DNA from 3 places in the Pseudomonas fulva genome. Region 3 is predicted to be linked to each of the others. Evidence: predicted binding sites of a transcription regulator. Region 3 holds the regulator's gene; each other region holds the start of a gene.
The links. The regulator sigma-54, encoded in region 3, starts transcription at its own class of promoters, with help from an activator protein. The targets are predictions, from matches to a motif close to ANTGGCATNNANNTTGCTNT.
Positions count from the first base shown of each region.

Region 1: K8U54_RS04090 (CmpA/NrtA family ABC transporter substrate-binding protein) is a predicted target of sigma-54. The motif match lies at 4,191-4,210, and genes of this name have one in related genera.
Region 2: nirB (nitrite reductase large subunit NirB) is a predicted target of sigma-54. The motif match lies at 2,721-2,740, and genes of this name have one in related genera.

Region 1 covers NZ_CP082928.1:905,662-912,367, forward strand. The annotation lists gene K8U54_RS04075 (nitrate reductase) at 1-1,522, shown strand, start outside; gene cobA (uroporphyrinogen-III C-methyltransferase) at 1,560-2,306, shown strand; gene K8U54_RS04085 (nitrate regulatory protein) at 2,381-3,688, shown strand; gene K8U54_RS04090 (CmpA/NrtA family ABC transporter substrate-binding protein) at 4,341-5,672, shown strand; gene ntrB (nitrate ABC transporter permease) at 5,686-6,531, shown strand; gene K8U54_RS04100 (ABC transporter ATP-binding protein) at 6,542-6,706, shown strand, end outside.
Region 2 covers NZ_CP082928.1:1,614,006-1,620,711, forward strand. The annotation lists gene nirB (nitrite reductase large subunit NirB) at 1-2,534, opposite strand, end outside; gene K8U54_RS07300 (protein-disulfide reductase DsbD) at 3,174-4,946, shown strand; gene aroQ (type II 3-dehydroquinate dehydratase) at 5,067-5,516, shown strand; gene accB (acetyl-CoA carboxylase biotin carboxyl carrier protein) at 5,731-6,186, shown strand; gene accC (acetyl-CoA carboxylase biotin carboxylase subunit) at 6,204-6,706, shown strand, end outside.
Region 3 covers NZ_CP082928.1:1,263,998-1,270,703, forward strand. The annotation lists gene K8U54_RS05755 (ATP-binding cassette domain-containing protein) at 1-92, opposite strand, end outside; gene K8U54_RS05760 (KpsF/GutQ family sugar-phosphate isomerase) at 336-1,310, shown strand; gene K8U54_RS05765 (KdsC family phosphatase) at 1,310-1,831, shown strand; gene lptC (LPS export ABC transporter periplasmic protein LptC) at 1,841-2,410, shown strand; gene lptA (lipopolysaccharide transport periplasmic protein LptA) at 2,397-2,945, shown strand; gene lptB (LPS export ABC transporter ATP-binding protein) at 2,948-3,673, shown strand; gene K8U54_RS05785 (RNA polymerase factor sigma-54) at 3,847-5,355, shown strand; gene hpf (ribosome hibernation-promoting factor, HPF/YfiA family) at 5,444-5,752, shown strand; gene ptsN (PTS IIA-like nitrogen regulatory protein PtsN) at 5,768-6,232, shown strand; gene rapZ (RNase adapter RapZ) at 6,249-6,706, shown strand, end outside.

The sequences.
Region 1 (6,706 bases), 360 kb from region 3:
CCCGGCCCAGTCGATGCCCGATCAGCAGCGAATTCATCAGGCCCTGCGCGACTGCCCGTTCGTGGTGGTGCAGGAAGCATTTTCCACCACCGAGACCTGCCGCTTCGCCGACCTGCTGCTGCCCGCTGCCAGCTGGGGCGAGAAGGAAGGCACGGTGACCAACTCCGAGCGCCGCGTCAGCCGGGTGCGCCGTGCGGTGCCGGCACCAGGCGAGGCGCGGGCGGACTGGTCGATCACCTGCGACTTCGCCCGCCGCCTGGAAGCCAGGCTGCCGGGCACGCCGGCCGGCCTTTTCGCCTTCAGCAACCCCGAGCAACTGTTCGAGGAATACAAGGTACTGACCCGTCGGCGTGACCTGGACCTGAGCGGGCTCGGCTACGGCCTGCTGGAAGCCCGTGGCCCCCAGCAGTGGCCATTTCCCGAAGGCGCAGAACGAGGTACGCCGCGCCTCTACGGCGATGGCCAGTTTCCGAGCGTCAACGGTCGCGCACGCTTTATCGCCGAGGCCTATCAGTCACCCAAGGAGCAGCGCGACGAGCGCTATCCACTGACGCTGAACACCGGCCGCCTGCGTGATCAGTGGCACGGCATGAGCCGCACCGGCACCGCGGCGCGGCTGTTCGCCCATGTCGAGGAACCGCTGCTCGGCCTGCATCCCCAGGACCTGGCGCAGCGGCAGCTGGAGGACGGCAGGCTGGTCGAGGTGCGCAGCCGCCGCGGCGCGCTGGTGCTGCGTGTGCAGGCCGACGCCAGCCTGCAACCGGGCCAGGCGTTCCTGCCCATGCACTGGGGCGACCGCTTTCTCAAGGGTCTGGGCGTCAACGCCCTGACCTTACCGGCATTCGATCCGCTGTCGAAGCAGCCTGAGCTCAAGCACGCCGGCATCGAGGTGCAGGCCATCGACCTGCCCTGGACCTTCCAGGCGCTGGTCGAAGGCGACGTGCAGCAGCGCCTGCAGGCCTTGCGCCCGCTGTGCGACGGCTTCGCCCATGCCAGCTTCGCCCTGGTCGGCCGTGAAACCTCGGCACTGGTGATGCGTGCCGCCCATCATCACGCCCCGGCTGCCGCCTTGCTCGACCAGCTGCACCAGCACCTGGGCCTGAACGATGGCCCGGTGATGCGCTACGACGACCCGCGCGATGAACTGGGCTGCATGCCCATCCACAAACGCGTGCGTATCGAGGACAGCCGCCTGACCGGTTTTGCCCTGAGTGGCGAAAGCAGAGCACATAACTGGCTGCGTGAACTCTGGCAGAACCAGACCTCGCTGGACGACGACACCGGCCGCGCCCTGCGGCGTTGGCTTCTGGCCCCGCTGGAAACCCCGCCTGGGCGGACGACGATACGTACTGGCAAAACCTTGTGCACCTGTATGAACGTCAGTGAAACCGCCGTGCGCGAGGGCATCGAACGCGGCTGTGACCTCGCCGCACTGAAACGGAATCTCGGCTGCGGCACCGGGTGCGGCTCCTGCGTCCCGGAAATCAAGCGCCTGCTGGCGCTACAGACGATCGAAGCCTAGCGAAGACTGGGTTGAACCTAGACAGAGGAATCCCGTGATGAACCCAAGCGTATGGCTGATCGGCGCCGGCCCCGGCGACCCGGAATTGCTCACTCTCAAGGCAGTGCGCGCCCTCGGCCTGGCCGACGTGGTGCTGATCGACGATCTGGTCAACCCCCAGGTGCTGGAGCACTGCCCCGGCGCCCGGGTGATTCGCGTCGGCAAGCGCGGCGGCTGTCGCTCCACGCCCCAGGCGTTCATCCACCGCCTGATGTTGCGCTACGCCCGCCAGGGCAAGGTGGTGGCGCGCCTCAAGGGCGGCGACCCGTGCATCTTCGGCCGTGGCGGCGAAGAAGCCGACTGGCTGGCGGGGCGCGGCGTGCGTTGCGAGATCGTCAACGGCATCACCGCCGGCCTGGCTGCAGCGACACGCTGCGGTATCTCCCTGACCCTGCGCGGCGTGGCGCGCGGGGTGACGCTGGTCACCGCGCACACCCAGGACGGCACCTCGCCGAACTGGCAGGCCCTGGCCCACGCCGGCACCACGCTGGTGGTGTACATGGGCATCGCCACCCTGGCCGACACCCGCCAGCATCTGCTGGACGCCGGCATGCCCGCCGACACCGCGGTGGCGATGATCGAGAACGCCTCGCTGCCCGAGCAGCGTGAATGCCGCAGCACGTTGCAGGCGATGGCCGACGACGCCCAGGCCATTCAGTTGAAAAGCCCGGCCATCCTGGTGATCGGCGAGGTGGTTGGCGCCGCCATGCTGGCCGCCGAGCAATTGCACCTGCACAGCGCCTGAAGCAGGTGGCCCAGCAGAACTGGACTGCTATTTGCACCGTTCTGGTTCAACACTGCGACCGACAAGACCCTGCCATGCCCGATCACAAGATGCCCGCCACCCTGCGTTTCATGCTCGCCGCCCGCCGTTGCGAGCTGCAGGGCCTGGAAAGCCTGTCCGTCACCTGCGAGCTGGTTACCCGGATCAGCCAGCTGGTACACCAGCTGCAGAAGGAACGGGGCTACTCGAACGTCTATCTGGGCAACCAGACGGACCACTATCTGCACCAACTTGATGCCCACAGCGCAGACTGCGCCGTCGTAGAGCGCGAGGTGCATGGTTTTTTTCTGTCCATGGACACCGCCCAGGCCAACGCCGCCGACCGGGCGCGCCTGTTCAACCGCATCGCCTACGTGCTGCATGGCTTCGACGAACTGCCTGGGCTGCGCCGGCGCATCCGTGAACGGCAATTGTCGCCACGCCAGGCGACCCAGGCCTTTACCCGCCTCATCGGCGGGCTTCTGGCGGTGGTCTTCGAAGCGGCCGATACCGCCGCCGACCCCGGCCTCACCCGGCTGCTGGTAGCGCTGTTCAACTTCATGCAGGGCAAGGAGCTCGCCGGCCAGGAACGTGCAGTCGGCGTGGAAGGTTTTTCCCGTGGGCACTTCGATGACGAACTGCAGGCCCGCCTGCTGCATCTGCAGGAAGGCCAGGAGCGCTGCTTCGACATCTTCGGCGAGTTCGCCGATGCCGAGGCCAGTGCCCTGTGGCAGGGTATTCTCGGCACCGACACCGTGGCCCAGGTGATCAGCCTGCGCGGGGTCGCCAGGCGCACCTCCGCCGCGGCCCAGGTGGACCCGGGCTTGTGCGAGCTATGGTTCGAGCTCAACACCAGGCGCATCGACGCCATGAAACAGGTGGAAAGCCACCTGACCCAGTGCCTGCTCGAACGCTGCCGGCGCAGCATCGCCGAAGCCCATGCCGACCTGGACAACCACCGCGCCCTGCTCGGCCGTGTGGCGCAGATGGATGCTGCCAGCGACCAGGCGCTGTTGTTCAGCGTGCACAGCAGCACCCTCGACACCCCACCCCAGGGTGCCGTGGGCAGCCACCTGGCCCGCTCGGTGCTGGATCTTCTCCACGAGCAGAACCAGCGCCTGCAAAAGGTCAGCGACGAACTGCAGGAAACCCGCGAAACCCTCAACGAGCGCAAGCTGATCGAGCGGGCCAAGAAGCTGCTGATGAACGACTACGGCCTGAGCGAAGAGGACGCCTACGCGCGTCTGCGCCAATCGGCCATGGAGCGCAGCATGCGCCTGGTCGACGTGGCCCAGAGCCTGCTCACCTTTGCCGCGCGCAAGGCGCAGCCAACTCCGCGAGGCGACAAGGGCAAGCGCGGCTGAGCGAGCTGCGGCTCTATGACTGAGCGTCGCCTCCCCCCCCACCCCAAGAATGCCATTCGCAATGGCTTAAACGTGGCGGGAGCGGCCGGTCGTTCCCGTAGGGTGGACAACGCTCTTTTTGTCCACCATTGCGATTGCAGAGCGGTGGATGGGTGAAGCGTCATCCACCCTACGCCTGATCCCTTGTGGGAGCGGGCCATGCCCGCGAAAAATCACGGGTATCACCGCCCGTTCTCACGGATAGGGTAACGGCCGCTTTTGCCTTATTTCCCTAGATCCATCTGACTACCAGCGCCCATTCCCGAACCTCCATGCACCTGCGCCGCGCACCAAAGACGTATCGCGCCCCGCTGCTGTGCGATAGCGACGGTGGCCCGCGCACTGCGCGGATCGCCGTGACGTATCGAGCGCGGTCCGAAAAGCCTTCCCGCTCAACCAGTTAACGCCTCGATAAGGGGGCTCCACCATCGACGGCCCCGCAGTCGAATCAGGCGCCGAAATGGCTGGCATGCAACCTGCTACGTCTCCTGGCAAGGAGGCAGGCCCTGCCCCTCCACAATCCGAACTCTGGACAACGGCGTCCACACTCGATGCAGCCCAGCGCTGCCTGAGCGTGACGCCGTTTTTTTTGCGTGCCTTTGGGGAGAACGAGATGGACGACACGCCACGCGAACAGCAGAACGCCGAAGAAAGAACCGGCCTGCCACGCCGCACCTTCCTCAAGCAGTCCATGGGGCTGCTCGGCGGCGGTGCCTTGATGAGCCTGCTGCCGGCAGGTCTGAGCAGTGCGGTCTGGGCTGCCGGCACGGATGGCCTGGAAACCACCAAGGCCAAACTCGGCTTTATCGCCCTCACCGATGCTGCGCCACTGTTCGTCGCCGAAGAGCTGGGGTTGTTCGCCAAGCACGGCATGACCGGGGTGGAAGTGCTCAAGCAATCCTCCTGGGGCACCACCCGCGACAACCTGGTGCTCGGCGCTGGCAGTGGCGGCATCGACGGTGCCCATATCCTCACGCCGATGCCCTACCTGATGGCCGCCGGCAAGATCACCACCAACAACACGCCGCTGCCGATGGTCCTGCTGGCGCGCCTGAACCTCAACGGCCAGGGCATCTCCATCAGCAAGGAATACGCGGACCTCAAGCTCGGCACCGACGCCAGCGCCTTCAAGCAGGCGGTCGCGACCAAGCAGGCCAAGGGCCAGAAGATCGCCGCGGCCATGACCTTCCCCGGCGGCACCCATGACCTGTGGCTGCGCTACTGGATGGCCGCCGGCGGCATCGAGCCCAACACGGATCTGCCGACGGTGGTCATCCCGCCGCCGCAGATGGTCGCCAACATGAAGGTCGGCAGCATGGATGCCTTCTGCGTCGGCGAGCCATGGAACGCCCAGCTGATCAACCAGGACATCGGCTACAGTGCGGTGACCACCGGCGAGCTGTGGGCCAACCACCCGGAAAAGGCGCTGTCGCTGCGCGCCGACTACGTGAACGCCAACCCCAACGCGACCCGCGCCCTGCTCAAGGCGGTGATGGAAGCGCAGATGTTCTGCGAGGCCGCGGCGAACAAGGAAAAGGTCGCGGAGATCTGCGCCAAGCGCCGCTGGATCGGCGCCCCGGCCAAGGACCTGCTGGCGCGCCTGCAGGGCAACATCGACTACGGCAACGGCCGTGTGGTGGAAAACAGCCCGCACCTGATGCGCTTCTGGAGCGAGTTCGCCTCCTATCCGTTTCAGAGCCACGACCTGTGGTTCCTCACCGAAAACAAGCGCTGGGGCTACCTGCCCAAGGATTTCGACAGCCAGGCACTGATCGACCAGGTCAACCGCGAGGACATCTGGCGCCAGGCGGCGGCCGAACTCGGCGTGCCCGCCGAACAGATTCCCCAGGGTAAATCCCGCGGCGTCGAAACCTTTTTCGACGGCAAGACCTTCGACCCGCAAAACCCGCAAGCCTATCTCGATAGCCTGACTCTCAAGGTCTAACCGGAGAAACGCCATGAATGCGCCCGTCAAATCGCTGGCCCTGCCGGCTGGCGTCATCGCCCCCAGCTGGCTGAAACGCCTGTCGACCACCCTGATGCAGTCGGTGCTGCCGCCGCTGGTGATCACCGCCGCGCTGATGCTCGTCTGGCAACTGCTGTGCAGCGGCGCCAATGCCGCGCTGCCGCCGCCCAGCCAGGTCATCGAGGACACCTGGGAACTGATCGTCAATCCGTTCTACGACAACGGCGGCACCGACGTCGGCATGGCCTGGCAGCTGCTCGCCAGCCTCGAGCGCGTGGCCTATGGCTATGCCCTGGCGGTGGTGGTCGGCGTCGCCCTCGGCGTGCTGGTCGGCCAGTCGACCTGGGCGATGCGCGGCCTCGACCCGCTGTTCCAGATCCTGCGTACCGTGCCGCCGCTGGCCTGGCTGCCGCTGTCGCTGGCCGGTTTCAAGGACAGCCACCCCTCGGCACTGTTCGTGATCTTCATCACCGCCATCTGGCCGATCATCATCAATACCTCGGTGGGCATCCGCAACATTCCCGAGGACTACCGCAACGTCGCCAAGGTGCTGCGCCTCAATGGCGTGGAATACTTCCAGAAGATCATGCTGCCGGCCGCCGCACCGTACATCTTCTCCGGGCTGCGTATCGGCGTGGGCCTGTCGTGGCTGGCGATCATCGCCGCCGAGATGCTGATCGGCGGCGTGGGCATCGGCTTCTTCATCTGGGATGCGTGGAACGCCTCGCGCATCAGCGACATCATTCTCGCCCTGATCTACGTCGGCGTGGTCGGCTTCGTGCTCGACCGTCTGGTGCTGTTCGTCGGCAATCGCATCACCCGCGGCACATCGGCCTGAGGAGACAGACATGAGCAAGCACTACCTGAGCATCGAGCATGTGGAAAAGTACTTCGAGCGTGACGGTGTCACGTCCCACGTCCTGAACCAGATCAACCTCAACGTCGAGCGCGGCGAGTACATCTCCATCATCGGCCATTCCGGCTGCGGCAAGTCGACGGTGCTCAACATCGTC
Region 2 (6,706 bases), 350 kb from region 3:
ATCAGGTGGAGTTCGCTGGCGGTGATGGGGCGGCGCTGACCGCGCTCCTTGACGAAATGGATGTCCGGGTCGGCGCGCTTGTCGTTGACGAAGGTGCGGAAGCGCTTGAGCTTCTCCGGATCCTTGAGGGCGCCCGCCCACTCGCATTCGTAGCGGTCGACCACCAGTTGCATCTGCGCTTCCAGCTCGGCGGCCAGGCCCAGGCTGTCGTCGAGGATCACCGCCTTGAGGTAATCCAGACCGCCCTCCAGCGACTCGCGCCACACCGAGGTGCGCTGCAGCTTGTCGGCGGTACGGATGTAGAACATCAGCACGCGATCGATGGTGCGGATCAGCGCCTCGTCGTCCAGATCGGTGGCAAACAGCTCGGCATGCCGCGGGCGCATGCCGCCGTTGCCGCACACGTAGAGGTTCCAGCCCTTGTCGGTGGCGATCACGCCGATGTCCTTGCTCTGCGCCTCGGCGCACTCGCGGGTGCAGCCGCTGACCGCGAACTTGATCTTGTGGGGCGCGCGCAGGCCCTTGTAGCGATCCTCCAGGCGCAGCGCCATGCCGACGCTGTCCTGTACGCCATAGCGGCACCAGGTGCTGCCCACGCAGGACTTCACGGTGCGCAGCGACTTGCCGTAGGCGTGGCCGGTCTCGAATCCGGCGGCGATCAATTCGCCCCAGATGTCCGGCAGCTCGTGCAACTGCGCGCCGAACAGGTCGATGCGCTGGCCGCCGGTGATCTTGGTGTAGAGGTCGTACTTCTTCGCCACGGCGCCGATGGCCAGCAGGCCGTCCGGGGTGATCTCGCCGCCGGGGATGCGCGGCACCACCGAGTAGGTGCCGTTCTTCTGCATGTTGGCCATGAAGGTGTCGTTGGTGTCCTGTAGCGGAATCAGCGCCGGATCGGTGATCGGCTGGTTCCAGCACGAGGCGAGGATCGAGCCCACCGCCGGTTTGCAGATGTCGCAGCCGGTGTGGCCGCGGCCATGCTTGGCCAGCAGTTCCTCGAAACTGAGCACGCCTTCCACGCGGACGATGGCGTACAGCTCCTGGCGGGTATGGGCGAAGTGCTCGCAGAGGCTCTTGTCGACCGCCACGCCACGGGCGCTCAGCTCGTGCTCGAAGACCTGCTTGAGCAGCGCGCTGCAGCCGCCGCAGCCGCTGCCGGCCTTGGTGATGGCCTTGAGCTCGCCGAGGTCGGTGATGCCGGCGTCGACCTGGCAGCACACCGCGCCCTTGCTGACGTTGTGGCAGGAGCAGATGGTAGCGGTATCCGGCAACGCATCGGCGCCCAGGGTCGGCGCACCGTCGGAGAGCGGCAGGATCAGGCTCGACGGATCGGCCGGCAGCTTGATGCCGTTCTGGGCGTACTGCAGCAGGGTGTCGTAGTAGCTGTTGTCGCCGACCAGCACGGCGCCGATGACCCGCTGGCCATCCGCCGAGACCACCAGGCGGCGGTAACTGGCACCCGCTTCGTCGATGTAGCGGTAGCTCTTGGCGCCCGGCGTGGCCCCGTGGGCATCGCCGATGGAGCCGACATCCACGCCGAGCAGCTTGAGCTTGGTCGACATGTCGGCACCGGTGAAGGGTTCATGGGGCTCACCGGCCAGTTGCGCGGCCACGGCGCGAGCCATGCTGTAGCCGGGCGCCACCAGGCCGAATACCGTGCCGTTCCAGGACGCGCATTCGCCGATGGCATAAATCAAAGGGTCACTGGTGCGGCAATCGTTGTCGACCACTACGCCGCCACGCGGGGCGATATCGAGGCCGGCGGCGCGGCCCAGGGCGTCCTGGGGGCGAATGCCGGCGGAGAACAGGATCAGGTCGGTCTCCAGATACTCACCGTCATTGAAATTCATACGGTAGGCGTATTCCTCACCGATGACGATTTCCTGGGTGGCGCGTGACAGATGCACGCCTACGCTCAGCGCCTCGATGCGCGCCCGCAGCGCGTCGCCGCCATCGGTGTCCAGCTGCACCGGCATCAGCCGCGGCGCGAACTCCACCACATGGGCTTCCAGGCCGAGGGACTTCAATGCATTGGCCGCTTCCAGGCCGAGCAAGCCGCCGCCGACCACCACGCCCCGGCGGGCGCCTGCGGCGGCGCTGCGGATGCCATCGAGATCGTCCAGGGTGCGGTAGACCAGGCGCGAATTGCCTTCGGCACCGGGGATCGGCGGCACGAACGGATAGGACCCGGTGGCCAGCACCAGACGGTCGTAGCCACGACGCCCCTGGCTGGTGACCACTTCGCGCGCCTCACGGTCGATCTCCAGCACCGGCTCACCCAGGTGCAGGTGCACGCCATTGCTGGCGTACAGATCGGCCTCGCCGAGGGCCAGGGCTTCGGCATCCTTGCCGGAGAAGTACTCGGACAGGTGCACGCGGTCATAGGCGCGCTGACGCTCTTCGCCATATACGTGCACCTGATAGCGGTGCAGCGCGCCACTGGCGATCAATTGCTCGATACAGTGGTGGCCGACCATGCCGTTGCCGATGACGATCAGGGTCTCGCGCTTGATCGATGTGACGATGGAGTTCATAGCCTGCCCTCTGTCTGCTGCGCTATCACGGTTTTGCAACGCCCCAAGGCTGGCCAGCAGAAACGGCAGGCCAAAAAAAAGACGCCTGGAGCTGTTGTCAGCTTCAGGCGTCTTTGCCTTGGATTCGGTTATGTGGGGTGAGCATGGCTGCCCACCGGCCCCATCGTTGATGGGTGCACAAGCTCGATAGCAGGTTGCATGCCAGGGCGTTGAAAATAGCGGAAAGGCCAGTGAATACGGGCCTGGCGGGCGACCGCATGCGGGAGTGGCCGGCGAAGGATACGAACCAAGATGAAGCAGCAAGCCCTGAAACTCACCATATCGGGGCAAGCAAAAAGGTGTCCGAGGCAAGCCCGGGAGGGGCGCAGATAACAGCGAAAGCCATCGCTGGCCAACGGGTTTCACCCACATCACACGTGGGAGGGCGCCATGCGCCCGAATGTCGCGGGCATGGCGCCCTCCCACATGGATATGCGACACCATCCTACGCTTGGCTAGCTCCCACGCGGCCTTGTGTCGCAGCAGCACAGTGCCGGGGCAGACGCCATACGCCAGGCGCAACCGCCACTTACAGCACGCCCCATGGCAGGGATCGCCGGCTCCGTTATCATGGTGCGATCAATGCCCCACGAGATGCCCATGCCACGTTTTATCTGCCTCTTGCTGTTGCTCGTCGTCCTGCCTGCCGGCGCCGGGATGTTCGACAGCCGTCCGAATGCCGCGCCCCTGGGCCAGGCGCTGAACAACAGCGCTGACTTCCTGCCGATACGCGAGGCCTTCACGCTCAGCCTGGTCGAGAGCTCGCCGACGTCGGCGAAGGTGCGCTTCGTGGCGGCCGAGGGCTATTACCTGTATCGCCACCAGTTCAAGTTCAAGGTCGAACCGGCCGCGCTGGCCGGCGCCCCCGTCGAGGTGCCGCAAGGCCTGCACAAGAACGATCAGTACTTCGGCGACGTGCAGGTGTTCTACGAAGTACTGGATGTCGACATCCCGTTGAACAACCCGGACAACAAGCCGCTCAACCTCGCCGTCACCTACCAGGGCTGCGCCGACAAGGGCCTGTGCTATCCGCCGGAAACCGAGACGCTGGCCATCAATGGCGGCATTGCCGGCCAGGCCGGCGATGCAGCTACGCCCGCCAGCGGCAAAGCCACCTGGCGCTGGACCGACCTGGCGCTGATGTTCGCCGCCGGCCTGACCCTGACCTTCACGCCTTGCGTGCTGCCCATGCTGCCGATCCTCTCCGGCGTGGTGCTGCGCGGGCGGCCGAGCAAGGGCCGCGGCCTGGTGCTGTCGCTGGCCTACGTGCTGCCCATGGCCGCCTGCTACGCCGCGCTCGGTGCGCTGATGGGTCTGTTCGGCGCCAAGCTCAACCTGCAGGCCATGCTGCAATCACCGTGGATTCTGGTGCCCTTCGCGCTGTTCTTCGCGCTGTTCGCGGTGGCCATGTTTGGCGTCTTCGAACTGCGCCTGCCGGCCTTTATCCGTGAGCGCCTGGACCGCAAGGCGGCGCAGACCAGGGGCGGCACCATCGCCGGCGCGGCGACCCTGGGCGTGTTGTCCAGCCTGATCGTCTCGCCGTGCATCACTGCGCCCTTCACCGCGCTGCTGCTGTATATCAGCAGCACCGGCGATGCAGCGGGCGGCGCCCTGCAGCTGTTCGCCCTGGGCCTGGGCATGGGCACGCCGCTGGTGATCTTCGCCGCAGGCGGTGGCGCCCTGCTGCCCAAGTCCGGCACCTGGATGGTCGCCGTGCGCAACGCCTTTGGCGTGATGCTGCTGGGCGTCTCGGTATGGCTGCTCGAGCGTGTACTGCCGGGACAGGTCGCCCTGGCGCTATGGGGGCTGCTGGCCGCCGGCGTCGCGCTGTTCCTCGGCGCCCTGGAATTCACCGCTAAAGATGCACGGGGCAAGCTCGCCCAGCTGTTCGGGCTGGCGCTGCTGGTCTATGCCCTGGCGGTCTGGACCGGCGCTCTCAAGGGCAACGACGATCCCCTGCAACCGCTGGCCGGCGGCATCGCCAGCACTCAAGCGAGCGCCGCCGGTAGTTGGCAGACGGTCAGCACCCCCACCGAGCTGGACGCCGCGCTGGCCCAGGCCAAGGGCAGCGGCCAGCCGCTGCTGCTCGACTGGTACGCCGACTGGTGCATCAGCTGCAAGAAGATCGAGCGCGACGTGTTCCATTCCCCGCAGATCGGTCCGCAACTGGCCGACTATCAGCTGCTGCGTTTCGACATGACCGACAGCACCGCCGCCCAACGCGCGCTGCTGGATCGCTATGGGCTGTTCGGCCCGCCGGCGATCCAGTTGTTCGCCGCCAACGGGCAGGAAATGCACGAGTTGCGAGTCGTCGGCGAAATCGATGCCGCAGGCTTTGCCGAGCGCCTGAGCAGCGCGCGAGAACGATTCTAGGCAATTCGGTCACATATTCGGCCAACCCTGCACGGATCGTGCTGACTACTCCCAAAAACTGGACAGCCCTACGGCACTTCTGGCAGAGTCCGCGCAGCTAAAAAGAAGGAAGCCCGGATCATGTCGACCCTGCTGGTTTTGCACGGCCCCAATTTGAACCTGCTCGGCACCCGAGAGCCCGGCACCTATGGCGCCACCACCCTGGAGCAGATCAACCTCGACCTGGAACGGCGCGCCCGCGAAGCCGGCCACCATCTGCTGCACCTGCAGAGCAACGCCGAGTACGAGCTGATCGAGCGCATCCACGCCGCCCGCGGCGAAGGCGTCGACTTCATCATCATCAACCCGGCGGCCTTCACCCACACCAGCGTCGCATTACGTGACGCATTGCTGGCAGTGAGCATCCCATTCATCGAAGTGCACCTGTCCAACGTGCACAAGCGTGAGCCTTTCCGGCACCACTCCTACTTCTCCGACGTGGCGGTAGGGGTGATCTGCGGGCTCGGCGCCACCGGCTACCGCCTGGCGCTCGAAGCGTCGCTGGAGCAACTGGCGAGCAAAAACACCTGAAACCGGCGCCTAGACAGATCATGTGAAAGCGTCGCGAGCGAAGGTCAGGCAAGGCAAAAAACGGCGAAAAAGCGCAGTTTACGAGTTGTAAATGAGCATTTTGAGCCGATTTTTAACGCAGCATGACCGAGCGCAGTAGCTTTCACACGATCTGTTCAAGCGGCGGTCATTCGCAAACTTGAACGACCCTGACCAGACTGGGAGTTGAACACCTATGGATATTCGCAAAGTCAAAAAACTGATCGAGCTGCTGGAAGAGTCCGGCATCGACGAGCTGGAAATCAAAGAGGGCGAAGAGTCCGTACGCATCAGCCGTCATGGCAAGCAACCGGCTTACGCCCAACCGACCTACGCCCCAGCGCCTGCTCCGGTCGCAGCAGCAGCCGCTCCGGTTGCGGCTGCCGCTGACGCTGCCCCGGCCGCTGCCAAACTGAACGGCACCGTGGTGCGCTCGCCAATGGTCGGTACCTTCTACCGCGCCGCTTCGCCGACCTCGGCCAACTTCGTTGAAGTCGGTTCGACCGTGAAGAAGGGCGACATCCTCTGCATCGTCGAAGCGATGAAGATGATGAACCACATCGAGGCCGAAACCAGCGGCACGATCGAATCCATCCTGGGCGAGAACGGCCAGCCGGTGGAATACGATCAACCGCTGTTCACCATCGTCTGATGCACGGGGAACCCGTAATGCAGAAGCTGGAAAAAGTTCTGATCGCCAACCGCGGCGAGATCGCCCTGCGCATCCTGCGTGCCTGCAAGGAGCTGGGCATCAAGACCGTGGCCGTGCACTCCACTGCCGACCGCGAGCTGATGCACCTGGCCCTGGCCGACGAGTCCGTGTGCATTGGCCCGGCGCCGGGCAACCTGTCGTACCTGAACATCCCGGCCATCATCAGCGCCGCGGAAGTCACCGGTGCCACCGCCATCCACCCCGGCTACGGCTTCCTCGCGGAAAACGCCGACTTCGCCGAGCAGGTGGAAAACTCCGGGTTCGCCTTCATCGGCCCGAAAGCCGACACCATCCGCCTGATGGGCGACAAGGTGTCGGCCAAGGACGCCATGATCAAGGCCGGCGTACCGGTGGTGCCGGGCTCCGACGGCCCGCTGCCGGAAGACGAAGCCCAAGCCCTGCGCATCGCCCGTGAAGTCGGCTACCCGGTGATCATCAAGGCCGCCGGCGGCGGCGGTGG
Region 3 (6,706 bases):
ATACAGATATCGACGTTGTTGAAGATGTGTCGCTCGCCGCGCTGAAAACTTACGTTCTTAAGCTCGACCGCGTACTGATTTTCCGCGCTCATCGGAACTCCATTGCGTACTGCCTTCCTAATCAGACGCCCGGGATCGGGACAAGGGCACTCCATTCGCCCCCTGGAAAAGGCTGCGGACTATAGCATTTGCCCATTTGCCCGCCAAAGCCAGGCTCCGTCCACGTTCAGGGTTGTGACAGCTTTGCCATTTACGGGTTTGCTGCATGGATGATGAGTCCACAGGGCTTTCCCGCTATAATCCCCGTCTTTTTCGTCGAGCAGCCCAAGCCGAGCATGAACCAGACCCGCGACCTGATTGATTCCGCACAGCGCACCATTCGCCTCGAGATCGAGGCGGTGCAAGAGCTGCTGCCTCGCATCGATGCCAATTTCGTCAAGGCCTGCGAGCTGATCCTGGCCAGCAAGGGCCGCGTGGTCGTGGTGGGCATGGGCAAGTCCGGGCATATCGGCAACAAGATCGCCGCGACCCTGGCCAGCACCGGCACCACCGCATTTTTCGTGCACCCGGCCGAAGCCAGTCACGGCGACATGGGCATGATCACCCGTGACGACGTGGTGCTGGCCCTCTCCAACTCGGGCTCCACCGCGGAAATCGTCACCCTGCTGCCGCTGATCAAGCGCCTCGGCATCACCCTGATCAGCATGACCGGCAATCCCGAGTCGCCGCTGTCCAAGGCCGCCGAAGTCAACCTGGACACCCGGGTGGCCAAGGAGGCCTGCCCGCTCAACCTGGCGCCGACCTCCTCCACCACCGCCTCGCTGGTGCTGGGCGACGCCCTGGCCATCGCCCTGCTCGAAGCCCGCGGCTTCACCGCCGAGGACTTCGCCTTCTCGCACCCCGGTGGCGCCCTGGGTCGCCGCCTGCTGCTCAAGGTCGAGAACGTCATGCACGCCGGCGACCGCCTGCCCCAGGTCAAGCGCGGCACCAGCCTGCGTGACGCGCTGCTGGAAATGACCCAGAAGGGCCTGGGCATGACCGCCGTACTGGAAAGCGATGGCCGCCTGGCCGGCATCTTCACCGACGGCGATCTGCGCCGAGCCCTGGACAAGGGCATCGACGTGCGTGACGCACGCATCGACGAGGTCATGACCCCCCACGGCAAGACCGCTCGCGCCGACATGCTCGCCGCCGAGGCCCTGAAGATCATGGAAGACAACAAGATCAGCGCCCTGGTGGTGATCGACGCCACCGGGCGCCCGGTAGGCGCCTTCAACCTGGGCGACCTGCTGCGCGCGGGGGTGATGTGATGAACGATCTGCTGCAGCGTACTCAAGCGATCAAGCTGGCGATCTTCGACGTCGACGGCGTGCTCACCGATGGCAAGCTGTACTTCCTGGTCGACGGCAGCGAGTTCAAGACCTTCAACACGCTCGACGGCCAGGGCATCAAGATGCTCATCAACTCCGGCGTACGCACCGCCATCATCAGCGGCCGCAAGACGCCGGTGGTCGAGCGCCGCGCCCAGAACCTCGGCATCCAGCACCTGTACCAGGGCCGCGAGGACAAGCTCGACGTGCTCGACGAGCTGCTCGCCGAGCTGGGCCTGAGCTACGAGCAGGTCGCCTACCTGGGTGACGACCTGCCGGACCTGCCGGTGATCCGCCGGGTCGGCCTGGGCATGGCCGTGGCCAGCGCCAACGAATTCGTGCGCGAGCATGCCCATGGCGTGACCCGGGCACGCGGTGGCGAAGGCGCCGCCCGCGAATTCTGTGAACTGATCATGCGCGGACAGGGTACCCTCGACGCCGCCCAATCCGCCTACCTCTAGGGCCTGCCGATGCTGCGCAAATTCCTCACCCCCGTCCTGCTGACCTTCGGCGCATTGCTGATCGTGGCGGCCGGCTACTGGAACATCAATCCGGACAGTTTCTCCAGCGCGCCCCAGCACAGCGGGCCGGAAAACCCCATCGACTTCTATGCGATCAATGCGCGCAGCGTGCAGTACCTGCCCGACGGCCGGGTGCAGAACGACATGACCAGCGAACGACTCGAACACGTGCAGAGCAGCGACACCACCCTGCTCACCGAGCCGCGCATGAACCTGTTCCGCGGCACCGAGTTGCCCTGGAAGGTACGCAGCGCCCGTGGCGAAGTCGGCCCCGATGGCAACGAGGTCGAACTGATCGACCAGGTGCGCGTCGAGCGCACGGACGAAAAGGGCCGCCCCACTATACTCACCACCAGCCGCCTGACCGTATTCCCCCAGAAGGAATATGCGCAGACCCAGCAAGCCGTTAGAATCGACGCGGCCAATGGGGTGACCACGGCACAAGGAATGAAAGCGTACTTGAATGACGGCAGGATGATCCTGCAGTCCAATGTAAGAGGCCAGCATGAGGTTCGTTAAAACCCTCCCCCTACTTCTCAGCCTTGGCGCCACGCTCGGAAGCGTAAGCGCCTGGGCTCTGCCGAGTGACCGCGATCAACCGATCCGCGTGCAGGCCGACAGCGCTGAACTGGACGACAAGCAAGGCGTAGCCGTGTACCGCGGCGACGTCGTCATCACCCAGGGCACCATGAAGATCACCGGCGACACCGTTACCATCACCCAGAACGCACAGGGCGACATCGACGTGTTCACCTCGGTGGGCAAGCCGGCCTACTACGAGCAGAAGCCGGCGGCCGACAAGCAGATCGTCAAGGCGTACGGCCTGACCATCCAGTACTTCGCCGCCAACGAGCGCATCGTACTGATCGACCAGGCCAAGGTCGTGCAGGAAGGCAATACATTCGAAGGCGAGAAGATCGTCTACGACACGCGCCGCCAGATCGTCAACGCCGGCCGCGCCACCGGCACCAACGTGTCGAGCCCGCGCCCGCGTATCGACATGGTGATCCAGCCGCAGAAGAAAGCGGCCCCCGCTGCCGAGCAGGGCCAATAACCATGGCGATTCTCAAAGCCCAGCACCTGGCCAAGAGCTACAAAGGCCGCCAGGTCGTGCGCGACGTCAGCCTGAGCATCGAGAGCGGGCAGATCGTCGGCCTGCTCGGCCCAAACGGCGCCGGCAAGACCACCTGCTTCTACATGATCGTGGGCCTGGTGCAGGCCGACCAGGGCCGCGTACTGATCGACGACCTGGACGTCAGCCATCAGCCGATGCACGGCCGTGCCCGTGCCGGGATCGGCTACCTGCCCCAGGAGGCCTCGATCTTCCGCAAGCTCAGCGTTGCCGACAACATCATGGCGATCCTGGAAACCCGCAAGGACCTCAACCGCGAACAGCGGCTGCAGGAGCTCGAGAGCCTGCTGCAGGAATTCCACATCACCCATATCCGCGACAACCTGGGCATGAGCCTGTCCGGTGGTGAACGCCGACGCGTCGAGATCGCACGCGCCCTGGCCACTTCGCCGAAATTCATCCTGCTCGATGAACCCTTCGCCGGCGTGGACCCCATCTCCGTGGGCGACATCAAGCAGATCATCCATCACCTCAAGGCCAAGGGCATCGGCGTGCTGATCACCGATCACAACGTCCGTGAAACCCTGGACATCTGCGAAACCGCCTACATCGTCAGCGATGGCCAGCTGATCGCCGAAGGTGATTCAGCGGCGATCCTGGCCAACCAGGTGGTCAAGGAAGTCTACCTGGGCCACGAATTCCGCCTGTAGCGGATTCCCCTTCCCATGAATCTTTGCCAGCGCCCGTTACCGTTCGAGCCGTATCGCAACGAAATGGTAACAGGCCCTAGGCAAAGGGCTCGGATTCAGGCATATAATTTGCTTCCTAGTGGCGCTTCGTCGCCCTGTCGTGGATTACGTACAGACGCCGGATAAGGTCTGCAATGAAACCATCGCTAGTCCTGAAAATGGGCCAGCAGCTGACGATGACGCCGCAGCTGCAACAAGCCATTCGCCTGCTCCAACTGTCGACCCTGGATCTGCAACAGGAAATCCAGGAGGCGTTGGAATCCAACCCGATGCTGGAGCGCCAGGAAGAAGGCGAAGACTTCGACAACTCCGACCCAATGGCCGACGGCGCCGAAAGCGCGGCGGCGACCGCCGTTCAGGAAGAGACCTTTCAGGAGTCGAGCTTTCAGGAAAGCCCGCAAACCGTCGACAACCTGGAAGACGGCGAATGGGGCGAGCGCATTCCCAATGAGCTGCCCGTGGATACGGCCTGGGAAGACATCTACCAGACCAGTGCCAGCAGCCTGCCCAGCAATGACGATGACGAATGGGACTTCACCACCCGCACGTCCTCGGGCGAAAGCCTGCATAGCCACATGCTCTGGCAACTGAACCTGGCGCCCATGTCCGACAAGGACCGCCTGATCGCCGTAACGCTCATCGACTGCATCAACGACCAGGGCTACCTGGAGGAAACCCTCGACGAGATCGTCGAGTCCTTCGACCCGGAGCTGGATGTCGAGCTGGACGAAGTCGAAGCCGTGCTGCGCCGTATCCAGCAGTTCGAGCCGTCGGGAATCGGCGCTCGCGACCTGCGCGAATGCCTGCTCCTGCAATTGCGCCAACTGCCCGCCTCAACTCCATGGCTCAAGGAAGCACAGCGCCTGACGAGTGAGTACCTGGACCTGCTCGGCAACCGTGACTACAGCCAGCTGATGCGCCGCATGAAGCTCAAGGAGGACGAACTTCGCCCGGTCATCGAACTGATCCAGAGCCTCAACCCGCGCCCTGGCTCGCAGATCGAGTCCAGCGAACCGGAGTACGTGGTGCCGGATGTGATCGTGCGCAAGCACAACGATCGCTGGCTAGTCGAACTCAACCAGGAAGCCATGCCGCGCCTGCGCGTCAACGCCCAGTACGCCGGTTTCGTGAAGCGCGCCGACTCCAGCGCCGACAACACCTTCATGCGCAACCAGCTGCAGGAAGCACGCTGGTTCATCAAGAGCCTGCAGAGCCGCAACGAGACCCTGATGAAGGTCGCCACGCAGATTGTCGAGCACCAGCGCGGTTTCCTGGATTACGGCGACGAGGCCATGAAGCCCCTGGTGCTGCACGACATCGCCGAGGCGGTGGGCATGCACGAGTCGACCATTTCCCGCGTCACCACCCAGAAGTACATGCACACCCCCCGTGGCATTTACGAGCTGAAATACTTCTTCTCCAGCCACGTCAGCACCGCCGAAGGTGGCGAATGTTCGTCGACCGCGATCCGCGCGATCATCAAGAAACTGGTCGCGGCGGAAAATGCGAAAAAGCCATTGAGCGACAGCAAGATCGCTGGTTTACTGGAAGCACAGGGCATTCAAGTGGCGCGCCGCACAGTCGCCAAGTACCGTGAATCGCTCGGTATAGCGCCTTCGAGCGAACGCAAGCGACTGATGTAGGGTGCCCTTGTAGCGAAAGCAACGCCCCAGTGTTCCTGCGGCAGGCTGCCAAGCCTGCCACTCACACACGGCAACAAGGAGAAGCGGTATGCAAGTCAACATCAGTGGACACCAGCTGGATGTGACAGACGCACTACGCAGCTACATCGAAGAGAAGCTCGAGCGCCTCGAGCGGCACTTCGACAAGATCACCAATGTGCAGGTTATCCTGGAGGTCGAGAAGCTCAAGCAGAAAGTCGAAGCCACCCTGCACATCGCAGGAGGCGAAGTGGTGGCCAATGCCGAACACGACGACATGTACGCAGCCATCGATCTACTCACCGACAAACTCGATCGCCAACTTATCAAGCACAAGGAAAAACAGCTCGATCGCCAGCAGGGCGCGATGGCCCGCTGAGTTCGTCCTTCTCCTATGATCCGACTTGAAACCATCCTGACCCCCGGCCGTTCCCTGGTGAACGTGCCGGGCGGCAGCAAGAAGCGTGTCCTCGAACAGATAGCCAGCGTGATCGCGCGCGACCTGCCCGATCTCGATGGCCAGACCATCTACGAAAGCCTGATCGCCCGTGAGAAGCTCGGTTCGACCGGCTTCGGCAACGGCATCGCCATTCCCCATTGTCGCCTGCCCGGCTGCAACACGCCGATCAGCGCCCTGCTCAAGCTGAGCACCGCGGTCGACTTCGACGCCATCGACGGCGCCCCCGTCGACCTGCTTTTCGTGCTGCTGGTACCCGAAGCGGCCACCGACGAGCACCTCGAGCTGCTGCGCCAGATCGCCAGCATGTTCGACCGCGAGGATGTCCGCGAACGGCTGCGCCAGGCCCAGGACAGCGAAGCCCTGTACCAGACCGTCGTGAACGTCCAGAACGGCCAATAGCCTGCGGGGTTAGCCCATGCGCCTGATCATCGTCAGCGGTCGTTCCGGTTCGGGCAAGAGCACGGCGCTCGACGTGCTCGAAGACAACGGCTTCTATTGCATCGACAACCTGCCGGCCGGCCTGCTGCCCGAGCTGGCGGAGCGCGCACTGCCCAACACCGAACTGCTGCATCCGCAGGTGGCGGTGTCCATCGATGCGCGCAACCTGCCCAGCCAGCTCAGGCGCTTTTCCGAACTGCTCGACGAAGTGCGCTCACGCAACATTCGTTGCGATGTGCTGTACCTGGATGCCAGTGAAGAAACCCTGCTCAAGCGCTTTTCGGAGACGCGCCGGCGCCATCCACTGACCAACGACCAGCGCTCCCTGGCCGAGGCCATGGTCGCCGAGGTCAAGCTGCTGAGCCCGATCATCGACCGGGCCGACCTGAAGATCGATACCACCCACCTGAATCTGTACCAGCTGCGCGACACCCT